2 regions of the Streptomyces sp. NPDC102467 genome follow, and region 2 is predicted to be linked to the other one. Evidence: riboswitches for the same ligand, from Rfam matches in the RefSeq annotation. Region 2 holds a riboswitch; the other holds the start of a gene.
The links. Region 2 has a riboswitch for thiamine pyrophosphate ahead of ACIREE_RS25525 (purine-cytosine permease family protein). Riboswitches for the same ligand answer to the same signal wherever they lie in the genome.
Positions count from the first base shown of each region.

Region 1: linked by a shared signal. The riboswitch ahead of thiC (phosphomethylpyrimidine synthase ThiC) and the one ahead of ACIREE_RS25525 (purine-cytosine permease family protein) in region 2 are both predicted to bind thiamine pyrophosphate.

Region 1 is NZ_JBIWKA010000008.1:227,045-234,712, forward strand. Features, by position in the region: gene ACIREE_RS18715 (hypothetical protein) at 102-983, shown strand; gene ACIREE_RS18720 (hypothetical protein) at 1,269-2,477, opposite strand; gene thiC (phosphomethylpyrimidine synthase ThiC) at 2,777-4,615, opposite strand; TPP riboswitch at 4,609-4,773, opposite strand; gene ACIREE_RS18730 (YibE/F family protein) at 4,845-6,218, shown strand; gene ACIREE_RS18735 (SsgA family sporulation/cell division regulator) at 6,293-6,760, opposite strand; gene ACIREE_RS18740 (IclR family transcriptional regulator) at 6,861-7,637, opposite strand.
Region 2 is NZ_JBIWKA010000012.1:135,381-143,048, reverse strand. Features, by position in the region: gene ACIREE_RS25545 (sensor histidine kinase) at 1-772, opposite strand, end outside; gene ACIREE_RS25540 (response regulator transcription factor) at 759-1,481, opposite strand; gene ACIREE_RS25535 (class I SAM-dependent methyltransferase) at 1,512-2,411, opposite strand; gene ACIREE_RS25530 (alpha/beta hydrolase) at 2,508-3,203, opposite strand; gene ACIREE_RS25525 (purine-cytosine permease family protein) at 3,265-4,677, opposite strand; TPP riboswitch at 4,669-4,769, opposite strand; gene ACIREE_RS25520 (aspartate/glutamate racemase family protein) at 4,871-5,572, shown strand; gene ACIREE_RS25515 (hypothetical protein) at 5,646-6,041, opposite strand; gene ACIREE_RS25510 (DUF4097 family beta strand repeat-containing protein) at 6,391-7,164, shown strand; gene ACIREE_RS25505 (alanine--tRNA ligase-related protein) at 7,161-7,668, opposite strand, start outside.

The sequences.
Region 1 (7,668 bases), on a different contig from region 2:
GTGACCGCTCTACCATCGGCTTATCCGTAGCAGGCTCCCCTCCGTTTCTGCCCGACGGCTCGTAACCATGCGAGCCACCAAGCCCTACGGAGCATCGGGGGATGCACATGAACAGCGCTCCGCATTTGCTGAACGAGGACCGCCCCGAGTTCGAGCGGGTCCTCGATGAAGCGCTGCGTACCGCACCGAACCAACCTGATCTCGCCACAGTGGGCCAGCGGCTCAACCCCGAACAACTGCGCACCATGGCGCTCGGCGCCGCCGCGTTGATCAATACGGCGGCCGCCACGGAATACGAGCACTACGTCAAGGTCCGCGAGGAACTGCGTACCGCCCCGCGGCCCGTCCGTCCGCTACGTGAAGGAGGCACCGCCGGCCCGGCCGAGTCCGGCGGCGGCAGTTCCATGGGCTTCGCCGCCGCCGTGGGCGAGGTCGCGGAGACCACGGGACCCGGTGTCGCCGCGGTCGCCGTCGTGCTCGCCCCGGTCCTCGCCGGGACCGCGGCCGCGATCTTCCTGCTGGTCGGCTTCATCCTGAAGATGCTCAACCCGCCACCGGACTTCGCCGACACCCTGCTGTCGGTCGGCTGGGTCTTCGGTGCGCTCGCCGCGGCACTCATCCTCGTCGCGGCGGTCTGCCTGCTCCTGACGGCTCTGCGCAACGGCTCGACCTCGCTCCAGGCAAGCGCCCACGGCGAGGCCAACGAGGAGGTCGCGCGGGCCAGAGACGCCTGGGGCGATGTGCTCCTCGAGCGCGGCATCCAGCCGTTCCTGCGGGACGCCCTGGCGGGCCCGCCAGGGGGCGGGAGCCCACTCGGCGGCCGAAGGGGCGGCTCCGGCGGCCGCATGCCCCACCTCGGCTACAACAGGCCGGGGTTCAGCAGCCCCGACGGCGGCGGTACCGCCACGGGACAGCGCGCCGGCTTCTCCAGCCCGGACTTCACGAGCCCGGACTTCGGTGGCCCCGAGCACCAGCCCGACTGACGCTCGGCGGGGCACAGGGCCGTGACCTCGGCTCGGGGCGGACTGCAGGGGCCCCGAGCCTTGGGTCAGGCGCGTACGCCGGTCAGTCGGCGAGCGGCAGACAGACGCGGTTGCCCGCCTCGGCGAACTCCTTCGACTTCTGCTCCATGCCCGCCTCGACCTCGTCCTTCGTCGCGCCGTCTCACGCCGGATGTCGTGCGAGATCTTCATGGAGCAGAGCAGCACTCCAGAGCTGCCGACCTGCACTTGCGTGTACTGCCAAGGTGCTGTCGCAATGCGGCGTCCCTACGAGGAGGCCTCAACGGACACGCTCTGCGATGTCGCCGACTGGAAGTTGGTGTCTTCGGCGAAGACGGCTCGGTACGAGCCAGCCGTACTCCGGTCGATATCCGCTGCGAATTCGTAGCCGCTGCCTCCCCAGAAGGCCTCGTCCGTGGCAACGGTCGTCCACTCGGAGCCGTCGGGCGAATACTGAATATCAACAAGGATCGTGGCCGGGCTCCACCCGTCGGGGAAATCGATGAGTCCCTCGGTGTGAACCTGACCCGTGTCCGAGCGACTGGCGGTGAAGGCCGTGAACTTCGAAGCCCTGTGCACATGCACGACGGCGCTGGTGCCTGTCGAGGCCTGGAGGAACGGGTCGTCGTCGGTGTTCAGCGCCATCTGGAAGTAGCCGCCCTGCCAGGGCGTGTATTCCATGGTGAACGTGCCGTCGTCGGCGCTGGTGAACTGCCCCACACCATCTGTCGCGGAGTCATTGGGGCCGAAGAGGACACCGCCGGACCGTCCCGCCAGCGGTACCCATCCGTCGCCAGTCTTCTGCTCGACTTTGACGTTCAGCGTGACGGACTGGTTGAAATCGATGTCGGTTTTACTGACCGTCGCTATGAAACGAGTGGGAACCTGGTCGACGCCGATCTGTACGGGCTCCGACTCCCCGTACAGCACGCTAGGAGCGCCACCGCCCGCCCGGGAGACGGCCTGAATCGGGGCGGCATTGTCCAGTCGGACCGAGGTGCTGAAGTGACCGTTCTCCTCGGTAGGAACGGTGATCTGAGTCCAGTAGTCGACATCGATGTCGACCTGGCGTGCCGCCAAGGGCTTCACTTCACGCGTAGGCCACCGTCCATACAACGTCCCCTCGACCTGCACCTCGCGATGCTCGCGGTCGATCGATGTGCGGTCGACGCTCAGCTTGCCGAACTGTGCGACAACGTAATAGGCAAGGTCTCCGGCTGACTGCTGATGCACATGATCGCCGTTGACGTCCGTCACGTCCACGTCGATGCGATAGCTGCCGAGCTCGGGCAGCTTCAGCGGCCTTTTCGTGCGCCATACGCCATCCTGGGCCGTCCCGGAGAAAAGCCGGAAATCCTTCGACCCGACTTCGGCCACCTCAGCCTTCGTTGTGTACGAGATCAGATGAGCCGTGATCTTCTTGATGTCAGCTCCGGATCGAGCGCTGATCTGCAGGGTGCCCAAGTCCTCCGACACGCTTCCCGCATACCGGACCTCGAGTTGATCAGCAGCGTGCGAGGCTGTCGTCCCAACAAGGCTGAGCGCGGCCGCTGCCCCCGCCACCGTCACCCATCTGCATATTCTTCTCAACAACACCTTTGATCCCCACCCCTTGTCGATTGAATCTGGCAACCGCCTCCCGAGACGGCTCCGGTGAGGATCTTTATACCGGCCGTCACATCTGGGTGCACCGGCCTTTTGACGCAGGACTCCAACACGGAGCGGGCCCGCGCTCCTACGAGCGGGGCCCACTCGGTGGCCTTCCGTCGCCCGTCTCAGTCGGCCATGGGCAAATAGACTCGGTTACCGCTAGCCGCGAACTCCTTCGACTTCTGCAGCATCCCCGCAGCGACCTCCTCGGCCGACGCTCCCGCAGCCGCCGTGACGCCGATCTGCTCCATGCCCGCCTCGACCTCGTCCTTCGTCGCGCCGTGCTCACGCCGGATGTCGTGCGAGATCTTCATGGAGCAGAACTTCGGACCGCACATCGAGCAGAAGTGCGCGGTCTTCGCCGGTTCGGCGGGGAGCGTCTCGTCGTGGAACTCCCGTGCCGTGTCCGGGTCGAGGGCCAGATTGAACTGGTCCTCCCAGCGGAATTCGAAGCGGGCGTCGGAGAGCGCGTCGTCCCAGTCCTGCGCGCCGGGGTGCCCCTTCGCGAGGTCCGCCGCGTGGGCCGCGATCTTGTACGTGATGACGCCGGTCTTCACGTCGTCGCGGTTGGGCAGGCCCAGGTGCTCCTTGGGCGTGACGTAGCAGAGCATCGCCGTGCCCCACCAGGCGATCATCGCGGCGCCGATCCCGGACGTGATGTGGTCGTACGCGGGAGCGACGTCCGTGGTCAGCGGGCCGAGCGTGTAGAACGGTGCCTCCTCGCAGATCTCCTGCTGGAGGTCGATGTTTTCCTTGATCTTGTGCATCGGGACATGGCCCGGCCCCTCGATCATCGTCTGGACGCCGTGCCGCTTGGCGATGGAGTTGAGCTCGCCGAGCGTCCTGAGCTCCGCGAACTGCGCCTCGTCGTTGGCGTCCGCGATGGAACCGGGGCGCAGTCCGTCGCCGAGCGAGTACGTGACGTCGTACGCCGCGAGGATCTCGCACAGCTCCTCGAAGTGCTCGTAGAGGAAGCTCTCCTTGTGGTGCGCGAGGCACCACGCGGCCATGATCGAGCCGCCGCGCGAGACGATGCCGGTCTTGCGGTCGGCGGTCAGCGGGACGTACGGGAGGCGGACCCCGGCGTGGACGGTCATGTAGTCCACGCCCTGCTCGGCCTGTTCGACGACCGTGTCCTTGTAGATCTCCCAGGTCAGTTCCTCGGCCCTGCCGTCGACCTTTTCGAGGGCCTGGTAGAGCGGCACGGTGCCGATGGGGACGGGGGAGTTGCGCAGGACCCACTCCCGCGTGGTGTGGATGTTGCGGCCGGTGGAGAGATCCATGACCGTGTCGGCGCCCCAGCGGGTCGCCCACGTCATCTTGTCCACCTCTTCCTCGATGGACGAAGTGACCGCTGAGTTGCCGATGTTGGCGTTGACCTTCACCAGGAACCGCTTGCCAATGATCATTGGCTCGATCTCCGGGTGGTTCACGTTGGCGGGCAGGACCGCGCGGCCCGCAGCGATCTCCTCGCGTACGACCTCAGGCGCCACGTTCTCCCGAATGGCCACGTACTCCATCTCCGGGGTGATCTCGCCCCGCCTGGCGTACGCGAGTTGCGTCACGGGCTCGCCGCTCCTACCGCGTCGCGGCTGGCGCGGGCGGCCCGGGAAGACCGCGTCGAGGTTGCGCAGTCCGCCGCGCGGCGAAGTGTGCTTGATCCCGTCGTCCTCGGGGCGGGCGGGCCGGCCCGCGTACTCCTCTGTGTCGCCGCGGGCGATGATCCAGTTCTCACGGAGGGGCGCAAGGCCCCGGCGGACATCGGTGTCGATGGTCGGATCGGTGTACGGACCTGAGGTGTCGTACAGCGTGACGGCCTGGCCGTTGGTGAGGTGCACCTGGCGGACCGGCACCTGGAGGTCGGGGCGCGAGCCCTGGACATACCCCTTGTGCCATCCGGTGGACTTCCCGGCCTCCGGCTCAGAGCCGCTGGAGGCAGGCGTGCGTGCGTCCGTTGTGGTCATGTAGACCTACTCCCTACGCCGGCATTACCCGGTAACAGGTTCGGCGGTCGACGCAGCGATATTCGTCGTCGGTGCTCCACGCTGTTTCACGTGAAACACGCTGGGACGAAGGTCAGCGCCCTCTCAGCCCGGTGCTCCGAGCTCCCGCGTTTGCAAAGGTGCCTCCACGCTAGCGTCCCTTCGGACGCGTTGAACAGAGGGCCCCTGCCGTTCTTGCGATGATCGGGCGGTGACCACCACGCAACAGCCTCCGCCTACGCCGCCCCAACCACCGCACGGACCGGACCCGTCGGGCGCAGGGGGCGGCGACCACGGACACGGCCATTCCCACAACCACGGCCCCGCCGCGCCCGTCTCCCAGCACCTGCGCAAGGTCATCGCGGCGATCCTGGTGCCGTTCTCCGTCGCGGTCGTCGTCGGTCTCGCGGTGCTGTGGCCGGGAGGCGCACCGGCGCACGAACGCACCGGAGTCGGCTTCGACCGCCAGACCCAGCAGGCCACGGTCACCCGGGTCGAGAAGGTCGACTGCAAGTCCGTGAACGCCTCCGGCGACACCCCGACCGGCGACACCTCCACGGCCGAGGGCTCGTCCGCACAGCAACAAGCCACCGGCACCTGCGGCAAAGCGTCCATCAGGGTCGACACCGGCAAGGACAAGGGCCGCACGTTCACAGAGATCGTCCAGCCGGACTCCCCCCGGCAGCTGCACGAGGGCCAGGAGGTGATCGTCGCCTACGCGCCCGACGCCCCGGAGAATCTGCAGTATTCGGTCACCGACGTGAACCGCAAGTTCCCTATGGCGCTGCTCGCCGGGATCTTCGCCGTGGCCGTGGTCGTGGTGGGCCGCCTGCGGGGCGTCATGGCGCTGGTCGCGCTCGCGGTCAGCTTCATGGTGCTGACGTTCTTCATCCTCCCGGCGATCCTTCAGGGCTCGAACCCCCTGGTGGTGGCGGTCGTCGGAGCGAGCGCGATCATGCTGATCGCGCTGTACATGTGTCACGGCCTGTCGGCCCGGACCTCGGTCGCCGTCCTCGGCACCCTCGTATCGCTGCTGCTGATCGGCCTGTTGGGCTCGCTGTTCATCGGCTGGGCGGCGCTGACGGGCAACACGGACGACAACACCGGCCTGATCCACGGCCTGTACCCGCACATCGACATGAGCGGCCTGCTGCTCGCCGGCGTCATCATCGGCTCGCTCGGCGTCCTGGACGACGTGACGGTGACGCAGACGTCGGCCGTGTGGGAGCTGCACGCGGCCAATCCGACGATGGGCTGGCGCGGCCTGTACCGGGCGGGCATCCGGATCGGCCGCGACCACATCGCGTCCGTCGTCAACACCCTGGTCCTCGCGTACGCGGGCGCGGCGCTGCCCCTGCTGCTGCTCTTCTCGATCGCGCAGAGCAGCGTCGGAGACGTCGCCAACAGCGAGCTGGTGGCGGAGGAGATCGTGCGCACGCTGGTCGGCTCGATCGGCTTGGTGGCCTCGGTACCGGTGACCACCGCTCTTGCCGCGCTGGTGGTCTCCGCGGACCGGCCGGGCTCCCACGAACCGTCACAGGCCGCGCCGGGGCGCGGTGGCAGGGGGCGGCGACGCAAGCGCTGAGCGGCGCGGAACGGCTCGGGTGCACCGCGCTGCTGAAGCGTTACGTCAACTGCCCTGCCTGGCCCGTACGGCGGTCAGCCGGCGTTCTGCTCCTCGCCGAGGATCCGGTCCAGGGCCTCGTCGAGTTCGGCCTCGTAGTCGGCCAGGGCCTGCTCCTGGCCGAGCGGTACGAGCTTGTCCGTGCGGTCGAGGAAGGCGATGAGGGGCGCCACCCCGGCCCGGAACAGCGCCTGATCGGCACCCACTTGCAGCCGGATGTGCACCTCGCCCGGCATCTCGCCGGCGCCGCCGCCGTCCGCGCGCTCCACGGGGGAGATCCGAACATCACCGTCGCCCGTGGCGCCGTTGACCCCGTCGACGAGGAGCTCCCGGCCGAACGCCCAGGTCACAGGCGCGTCGCCGGGGAGATGAAACGTGAGCTGCACCGCGTACGGATCCCCGGCCTCGTACCGGAGCTCCACCGGGATACGGAACGAGAGCTCCTCAGAGACGAGGAAGCTCATCATGATCTCTGCCTGAACTGCTTGTACCGACTCGCGCATCGCCTACCCCGTCAACTTGCCGTCGATTGGCCAGGAATGACCTTCCTGACACTGCTGGCATCTTGCTCAACGTACACAGGGGATCACAAGGAGTGAGTTTTCAGATGCTGATAGAGAAGGCGAGTGTCCCTACGAGGCTGCCGATCTCGTCCTGCAACCGGCGTGCGGCGGGTAGCAGTTTCTCGGCCTGATGGGAAGGGAGAGAAATGGCCAGAGTTGCCGCGGCCGAACCGATGGTGAGCGGGAATGCGGCACATGCGGTGCCGAGCGCGTACTCCTGACGCTCGATGAGGGGCTCCATCCGCCCGACGGTTCTCAGCTTGCGCAGCAGCGTCCGGTTGTCACGCATCGAGTACGGGGTGATGGACCGGGCCGGATAGCGGTCGAGATGGTCCCGGCGCGCCTCCTCGCCGAGCTGGGAGAGCAGGCACTGGCCGATCGCGTGGGCATGCCCGGTCTCGCGGAAATCCGCCCACTCCTCGACGGCCGGAGTGGCCGGAGTGTCAGCGACGGCGATGACCTCGATCTCGCCGTCACGGTAGATCGCGAAGTAGACGGGAACACCGATGGTGTCCCGCCAGTGCCGCAGCGCGTCGGTGATCATGCCGCGACGATTCTGCTGCGCTCCGCTGCTGCTCAACCGCTCGGCCGCGTCCCCGAACATGAAGACGCCCTTCTCCTTGCGGAGGTAGCCCTCGTGGGCGAGCGTGCGCAACAGGTGGTAGGCCGTAGGGAGGGCGACTCCGGCCTCCCGGGCGAGTTGCTTGGCAGGAGCCCCCTCGTCGTGCGAGGCGACCGCCTCGAGCAGCCGCATGGCCCGCTGGACGGAGCCGATGAGCGTCTGCGGGGCTGCGGGTGCGGGGTCGGCCGTGGCCAAGGTTCACTCCCGGTACGCGTGAGTTCCCCCG
Region 2 (7,668 bases):
GCTCGACGCTGTGGTGGTCCTGCCGCTTGAGGCAGGAGTTGGTGAGGCGGCTCAGGGAGGTGAGCGCCTTGCCCTCGGTCGTCGTCGGCTCGTCGAGGGCGCCCGTCGCGCAGGTGAGGTATCCCCGCTCGGCGGCGCCGGAACCGACGGCCTCCACCCGGGGACGCCCGCTGGGACCGACCACGATGTCGGCGGTGATCCCGACCGCGCGCAGGCATGACGTGTTCCGCTCGGCGAGGTTGTGCAGCGTCGACCGCTCGGCGGCGGGGAGCCGGAACGGGCCGACCGCGCGTGCGTCGATCCGGTCGCTCGTCGCGGTCCGGGTCGTCGCGGTTCGGGTCGTCGCGGTCGGCGTCCCCGTCCCGCCCGAGGCGAGCGCCGTGTCCACGGTCAGCGGGTCGACGGTCGCGGAGGCCTGCGCGGGCAGCGTGTCCGGTGTGGTGTGCCCCGCCGAGTCGGCGAGCGGAGCGCGCGCCTGGGTCGTCACGGTGATGTGGCGTCCGGTGGAGCGGGCCAGGTCGCGCACGGTCGTTTCGACCCCGTCCCACCGGGGGTGCGTCGCGGCGTACCCGAGAAGGGTGTCGTAGATCCTCGTGTCGTCGGCGAGGTTCTGGCCCTGCTCCTGCTTGATGGCGCCGGACGTGGTCTGCACGGCGAGCCAGGCCGTCGCCGCCACGGAACAGGTGGCGACCAGGACGGAGACGGCCAGCAGCCGTCCGCGCAGGCTCTTGCGCAACGGCGGCCGGTCGGCGGCAGTCCTACGCCGACGCATCGCGGGCGCCCTTCGCCGGGTCCATCAGCTTGTAGCCGACGCCGAACACGGTGAGCAGGCGGACCGGGCGGCGCGGTTCCGGTTCGATCTTCTTGCGGAGGTTCATGACGTGCACGTCGACCGTGCGGTCGCCTATGTACCGGTCGAATCCGTGCAGTTCGGCGAGGAGCAGCTGACGGCTGAAGACCCGGCCGGGTTCGGCGGCCATCGCCGCGAGCAGCCGGAACTCGCCCGGCGTGCACTCCACCGAGGCACCGTCGACCGACACCTCGTGCCGGTCGGGATCGACGACCAGCGAGCCGACCCTGAACTCCGGGGAGCCGGGCGCGGCATGACCGCCGCGGTGGGTGCGGCGCAACAAGGTACGGACCCGGGCCATCAACTCGCGCGGGCTGTACGGCTTCGTCATGTAGTCGTCGGCCCCCAGATCGAGGCCGAGCAGCAGATCGTCCTCGGTGCTGCGGGCCGTCAGCATCAGCACCGGAATCTCCCGCGCCTCCGCCCGCAGCACCCGCACCACGTCCAGGCCGTCGGCCCGGGGCATCATCACATCGAGGACGAGGAGGTCGGGTTCCCTGTACCGGATCTCCTCGATGGCCTGCCGCCCGTCCCGTACGACGGTGACGGCGTGGCCTTCCCGCTCCAGATAGCGGCGGACCAATTCGGCCTGTTTCTCGTCGTCTTCGGCGACCATGACATTTGCGCACACCTCGCAGAGCGTAAGCGAGACGCGCTGCGGTCAGGAACCGGCTCCGGCGGGGCGGCGGGCGATCCACAGCTGTCGCGTCGAGCGCACCTCGAGGTCGGCGCGGTGGCGCACGTCCTGCGCGCCGCCGTCCAGGAGGGTGTCGAGCGCCTTGAGGTCGGCGGCTTCGACGAGGCCGTCGACAGCGTCGCGGATGCGGCGCAGGGTGAGGTACGCATAGCGTCCGGCTCTCTCGCGCAGCGGGCTGTCGGCGGCGGCCGGGCGCAGTTGCCCGGTCTGTTCGTACGCGATGTCGAAACCGGCCGCCGCCAGTCTGGTGCCCCAGTCGGATCCCAGGTGGGGCACCTGTTCGGCGTGGAGCGAAGTGAGCGCCGTACGGCATCGGGCTTCCAGGCCCGGCCGGTCGGGCACCGCGTCGTCGGGCAGGAAGTAGGGCATCCCGTCCAGCTCGGCGACGGCGAGGAGCCCGCCGGGGCGCAGCGCGGCGAAGATGACGTCCATGGCCGCGGCGGGGTCGTCCAGGTGGTGCAGGGAGGCCGAGGCCCAGACGAGATCCGCGTCGCTGACGCCCGGGAGGCTCTTCCCCGCGTCGGCCCGCACCGGGTGCACGCGCGCGGCGAGGTTCTTGCCGGCGGCGGTCCGGGTCAGCTGTTCCAGCATGGGGGCGGAGCTGTCGACGGCGGTGACCCGGGCGTCGGGGAACTGCCGCAGCAGGGCGAAGGTGCCGGTACCGCTGCCGGCGCCGAGGTCCACGATGTGCCGGACGCCGCCTTCCGACAGGTCCGCGATCTTGCGGTGCACGGAGTCGAGGTAGGGCGCGAACATCTCCGCATCGAGGTCCAGGATCTCGACGAGGTCGTCCGGGGGCTGTTCCATGCCGTGGGCGTGGGCGTGGGAATCACGGTCGTGACCTGCGGATACGTGGTGCGTCATGAGATCAACGGTACGTACGTACGCCCGCAACGCATAATATTTTGCTTATAACGCAAGAAGGTTCCCCTGCCTGAGGCCCGGCGCGCAAAGTCCGGGTCACGACGTGCCGGCGAGCTCGACGAGGTGCCCGGCCGTTCCGGCAGGGTCGACCAGCTGGTGCAGGTGGGCGCCGGGCTGGTGGGCCACACGCCAGCCGCGGTCGCGCGCTTCGGCGGCCAGGTCCTCGTACGGCGGGCCGAACAGGAGGTAGGAGCACGGGTGGTCGTCCCAGCAGTCGGGGACCGGGATGTGCTGCTCGTAGTAGGACAGCGGCAGCATGGGCTGCTCCTCGACGACCGTCCGCCGTACCGCCGGATCGGCGAACATGGGGGCAACGTCCGCCTCGTCCCACCAGTCGGTCCAGCGCGGCAGCCTGCCGTTCACCGCCTTGGGGCGGAGAAACTCCAGCAGTTCGGGCGAGGCGACCGGGGTCGGCCCGGTCCGGGCCGGCAGCGCCGCGTCGACGAAGATCGAGCCGGTCACGCGGCGGTCGAGGCCCGAGCGGATCGCCGGGAGGAACAGGCCCGCGTTGCTGTGCGCCACCAGCACGACGGGGTCGGCGGCGGGGAGCTGCCGCAGATCGTCGCGGACGGCATCGACGACGCCGGGCCAGAACGGCGGCGCCCCCGCGCCGACGTGCACCAGGGACGGCACCCGTACCCGGTATCCCGCCGCGGTCAGCTGCGCGGCCACGGGGTGCCAGGTCGAGGGGCCCACCGACGGACTGTGTACGAGGACGAAGACCGGCTGCATGGGACGAGCGTGCCGACCGGGCCGTGGAAGCCGCGACCGACTTGGCCGACAGCAGAACGGCTCAAACCACCGCTCGCCGCAGCCTGATCGGCGCGTAGACGACGAGCGCGGTGCCGAAAGCGACGTAGTAGCCGAGGTCCGCGCCGTGGAGCGCTTCGGCCACGGGGCCGACGTAGAGGCTCGTGTTCATGAACGGGACAGTGGCGGCGAACGCCGCAAGGAACGCCAACAGGGCGGGCAGGAGCGGCTGTTGACGCCTCTGCTCCTCAGCGAGGTCGAGGGGGGCGCCGCGTCGCGCGCGGGCCCGGGCCAGCCAGTCGACGAGGACGACCGCGACGAAGCCGGGGATCCAGTACCCCACGAACAGGAGGACGTTCTGGAAGCGGGCGGCGGTGTCGGCGGCATGCATCCACAGCACCAGCGGGTACCCGAGGAGCGCGGCGAGTCCGGCGGCGAGCGGGCGTGGCAGGCGGGCGCCGATCACCTGGAGAGCCAGTGAACCGCTGTAGTCGTTCATCGCGTTGCTGCACAGCGCGGCCAGCGCCACGGCGAGGAGCCCGAGGGAGCCGATCACCCCGCCGCCGAGCAGCGTGTCGACGCCCTGCGCGGTCTGGTCGGTGAAGACCGAAGCGCCCCAGAGTCCGAGCGCCTGCACGGCGGTGAAGGAGACGACGACGCCCGCCAGCGTGCACCAGAACATGCGGGCCCGAGAGGTGGCGCGTGGCAGGTAGCGGCTGAAGTCGCTGGCGTACGGCGCCCAGGAGATGGCCAGACTCAGCGCGATGGTGGTCGTCAGGGCGAACGCGCCGAGACGGTCGGCGCCCTGCGCGCTCCCGTGGCCCGCGGGGGTGACGCCGGCGTGCGCCAGACGCAGCGCCAGGGCCCAGAAGGCGACCGCGAGGACGGCCGTCATCCACTTCTGCAGGCGGTGGATCGCCTCATAGCCCAGCGCGCCGAACGCACCCTGGGCGGCCATCATCACCAGTGCCCCCAGCCAGAACGGCCAGCCGCAGAGCCGGGCGAGCGCGTCTCCGCCGAACAGGCCGATGAGCGCGTCCCAGGCGATGGACGACAGCCATTGCAGAACGCCGGGTACCACGACTGCCCGGCCGAACGCCAGCCTCGCCAGGGGCAGTTGGCCCGCCCCGGTGCGGCTGCCCCACGTGCCGAGGTACGCGGTGGGCACGGCGCCGAGCAGGGTACCCAGGACCACGGCGGCCAGCGCGGTGGCGAAGTCCAGGCCCAGAGCGACGCCGACCGTACCGGTGAAGACTCCGCTCATCGTCAGGTTCGGCGCGAACCACACGGTGAAGAGCCGTCCGGCGCCGCCGTACCGGTGGTCCTCCGGGACGGGGGCGATCCCCCGCGCTTCCGGCCGCCAGTCCCCCGGCGCGGCGGGCATCCGCCCGTCGAAGGCGCCCGCGCCGTGCCGCTCGGCGGCTCGCGGGTCCGTGGAAGCGTGCGACATCGACATCGCTGACATCCCTCCGCCAGTGTTAACTGGTTCAGGTTCTACGGGTGTGATCTCAGCCCCGTCGCTGTCGCGGGGCACCCCGTGTCGGGCAGTACCGGTGCGAACAGTAGCCGCTCCGTCGGTGTGCGGTGGCGGCGCCCCCTCGTGCGGGCTCTGCGTGCGGGCTTCCCGCCGCCGCGCATAGGGTCGTGCGATGAAGACCATCGGGTTGATCGGCGGAATGAGCTGGGAGTCGACCGCGGAGTACTACCGGCTGCTGAACGAGCTGACCCGGGAGCGGTTGGGCGGACTGCACTCGGCGCGATGCGTGGTGTACTCCGTGGACTTCGCGGAGATCGAGCGGTTGCAGATCGAGGGCGGCTGGGAGCAGGCCGGTGAGATTCTCGCCGCGGCCGCCAGGTCCCTGGAGGCGGCCGGCGCCGACCTGCTGCTCCTGTGCACCAACACGATGCACAAGGTCGCCGATCAGGTGCAGGCGGCCACGGCCGTCCCCCTGATCCATCTGGCCGACGCGACGGCCGACGCCGTACGCGCGGCCGGTGTCCAGCGGGTCGGCCTGCTCGGCACCGCGTTCACGATGGAGCAGGAGTTCTACCGCGGCCGCCTCGAACAGGGCGGGCTCGACGTGCTCGTCCCCGACGACGCCGGGCGGGCGCTCGTCCACCGGGTGATCTACGAGGAGTTGTGCCTCGGCGAGGTGCTCGACGCGTCACGCGTCGCGTACCAGGACGTCATCGCCCGGCTCGTCGACGCCGGCGCTGAGGGGATCGTCCTGGGCTGTACCGAGATCGAGCTGCTGATCGGTGCCGGGGACAGTCCGGTCCCCGTGTTCCCCACGGCACGGCTGCACGCCGAAGCCGCCGTGCGGGCCGCGTCGGGCGACGGCGCGCCCTGAGCTCCTGTCCTTGAACGGCCCCGGCGGCCCCGGGGCAAAACCCTGTCCGTACGGACGGCCGGTGTCTCCCGGTTCAGGAAGCCGGCTCCCCCAGCTCTTCCGGAGCCGAGGCCCAGCAGGCCTCGATGGCGTCCGTGACGGTGTCGTGCAGGCCGCCCGCAAGCCGGCCCGCGCCCTCGGCGTGCAGCGCGGGGCGCGTGGCGGGGCTCGCGACGACGGCCAGGAAGCCTTCGTCCGGCAACGCCTCCGCGTCCAGGCTCGTCCGGACGAACTGCCGGACCCCGCCGGGCTCACAGCGCCCGGCTCCCCCGAAGTCGACCACGAAAAGCCGCTGCCCGGTGCCTGTCATGCGCGCCAGCAGGCCGCACAGTTCGGTGGCGGCGACGCCGTCGAACTCTCCGACGACCTCGACGACCAGGACGCCCCCGGCTTCCCAACGCGCCGGGAAACTCGCCCGCGCTCGCTCCATCCTCGACCCCTCAGCCCTGCGGGCCGCGCACCTGTCGCAGCCCGTGTGCGGTGCGCCTACCCAGGGCCCGGCGAGGCACGCCTCCCCTTCCTTCGGGCCGGATATCGGTGAACAGCAGCACCAAGAGGCGACAAAAGCGGCTTCCCACGTTTCGTCCGCACCGTGCAGGGGACTTCGTGCGGCGGCGGCTTACGCCCGAGTCCTTCCCGGGAGGGTTCGGCAGTGAGCTCGCCGCCCCGCTCTCCGCCGATCCGGCGGAGAGCGGGGTCCTTCACGGGTTGTTGCGGTGAGCCCACCGCGCCCGTCGCTCGGTGGGCTTGCCGGGCGCGGTACGGGGCAATCGAGCGGCATGAAGGCAGCGACGAAGAGATCTGCCCGGTACGTGGCCGTCGGGCTGGCGACGATCCCTCTCCTGGCGGCGTGCGGCGGGGCCGGCGGCGACGGTCGAACGCCCGCGGACGGTGCCGGGTCTGCGGCTTCGAACCTACGGCTGACCATCACCACGGACAACGGGGTGCGCCTGCGGCCCGCGGACGACGACCAGGTGGGCGTCGACCCGGCGGTGGCCCATCACTGGTCCCGGCAGGGCCGTACCCAGGTCCTGGATCTGTCGTGCAAGGGCCGCGACCATCCGGACCGGGAGTGCCCCCGCATGCCGGAGATCGACGTCCCCGCCGGCACGTCCGTGACGGTCACCGCCCGCAACGCCGGCATCGACGTCGCCGGAGTGAGCGGCCCTCTCGACCTGACCACCGTCAACGGCGATGTGGCGTTGGCCGGTTCGGGCCGGGGCGACGCCACGGTGCGGCTCGTCACCCGCAACGGCTCGGTGCGCGCGACAGCCGTACACGCCGCGGCACTGCGGGCCCGTACGGTCAACGGCGACGTCACACTCGGCTCCGCCACCGCCCCGCGCCGGCTCTCCGCGCGGACCGTCAACGGCTCGGTGGACGTCTCCGTTCCGCACGACTCTCCCGCCTACCGGGTGACCGCGGCCACGGACAACGGCCGTCCGATGATCACGGTCCCGGACGGTGGCGAGAACACCGGCCGGTCCGGCCAGACCGACCGGACCATGGAACTCACCACGGTGAACGGCGACGTGCGGGCCGCCCGCGACTAGGACATCTCCGAAATCTCCGGCTCGGGCCGGGGCCGCAGGCTCAGCACCAGTTCCCGGGGCAGACCGTGCGTGTCGTGCAGATAGTGCAGGTCCTCTTCGTCCAGCGTGCCCTGGAAGCGAGGACGGGCGAGCACCTGCCGCCCCCGCCGGAGCAGCCCGCCGAACCGGCGTTCCTCGTCGAGGAGCACCCTGCGCACCTCGTCCGGGTCCGTGGTCTGACGGAAGTGGTCCAGCGTGTGCGACACCAACTCGGCCGGGAGATCGCCGAGTTGACGCGAGGGGTCGTCACGCCACAGGACCGTCAGGGCGCGGCGCACCAGTCGTCGCAGCACATAGCCGCGGCCCGTGTTGCCCGGCCGCACGCCGTCCCCGATCACCACCACGGCCGAGCGCAGGTGATCGCAGACGAGGCGCAATGACGGTTCGTCGAGGTCCCACAGGCCGGGCACCCGGCGGCGCCACGGGGTGAAGACGTCGCCCTCGAACACCGAGTTCTTGCCCTGG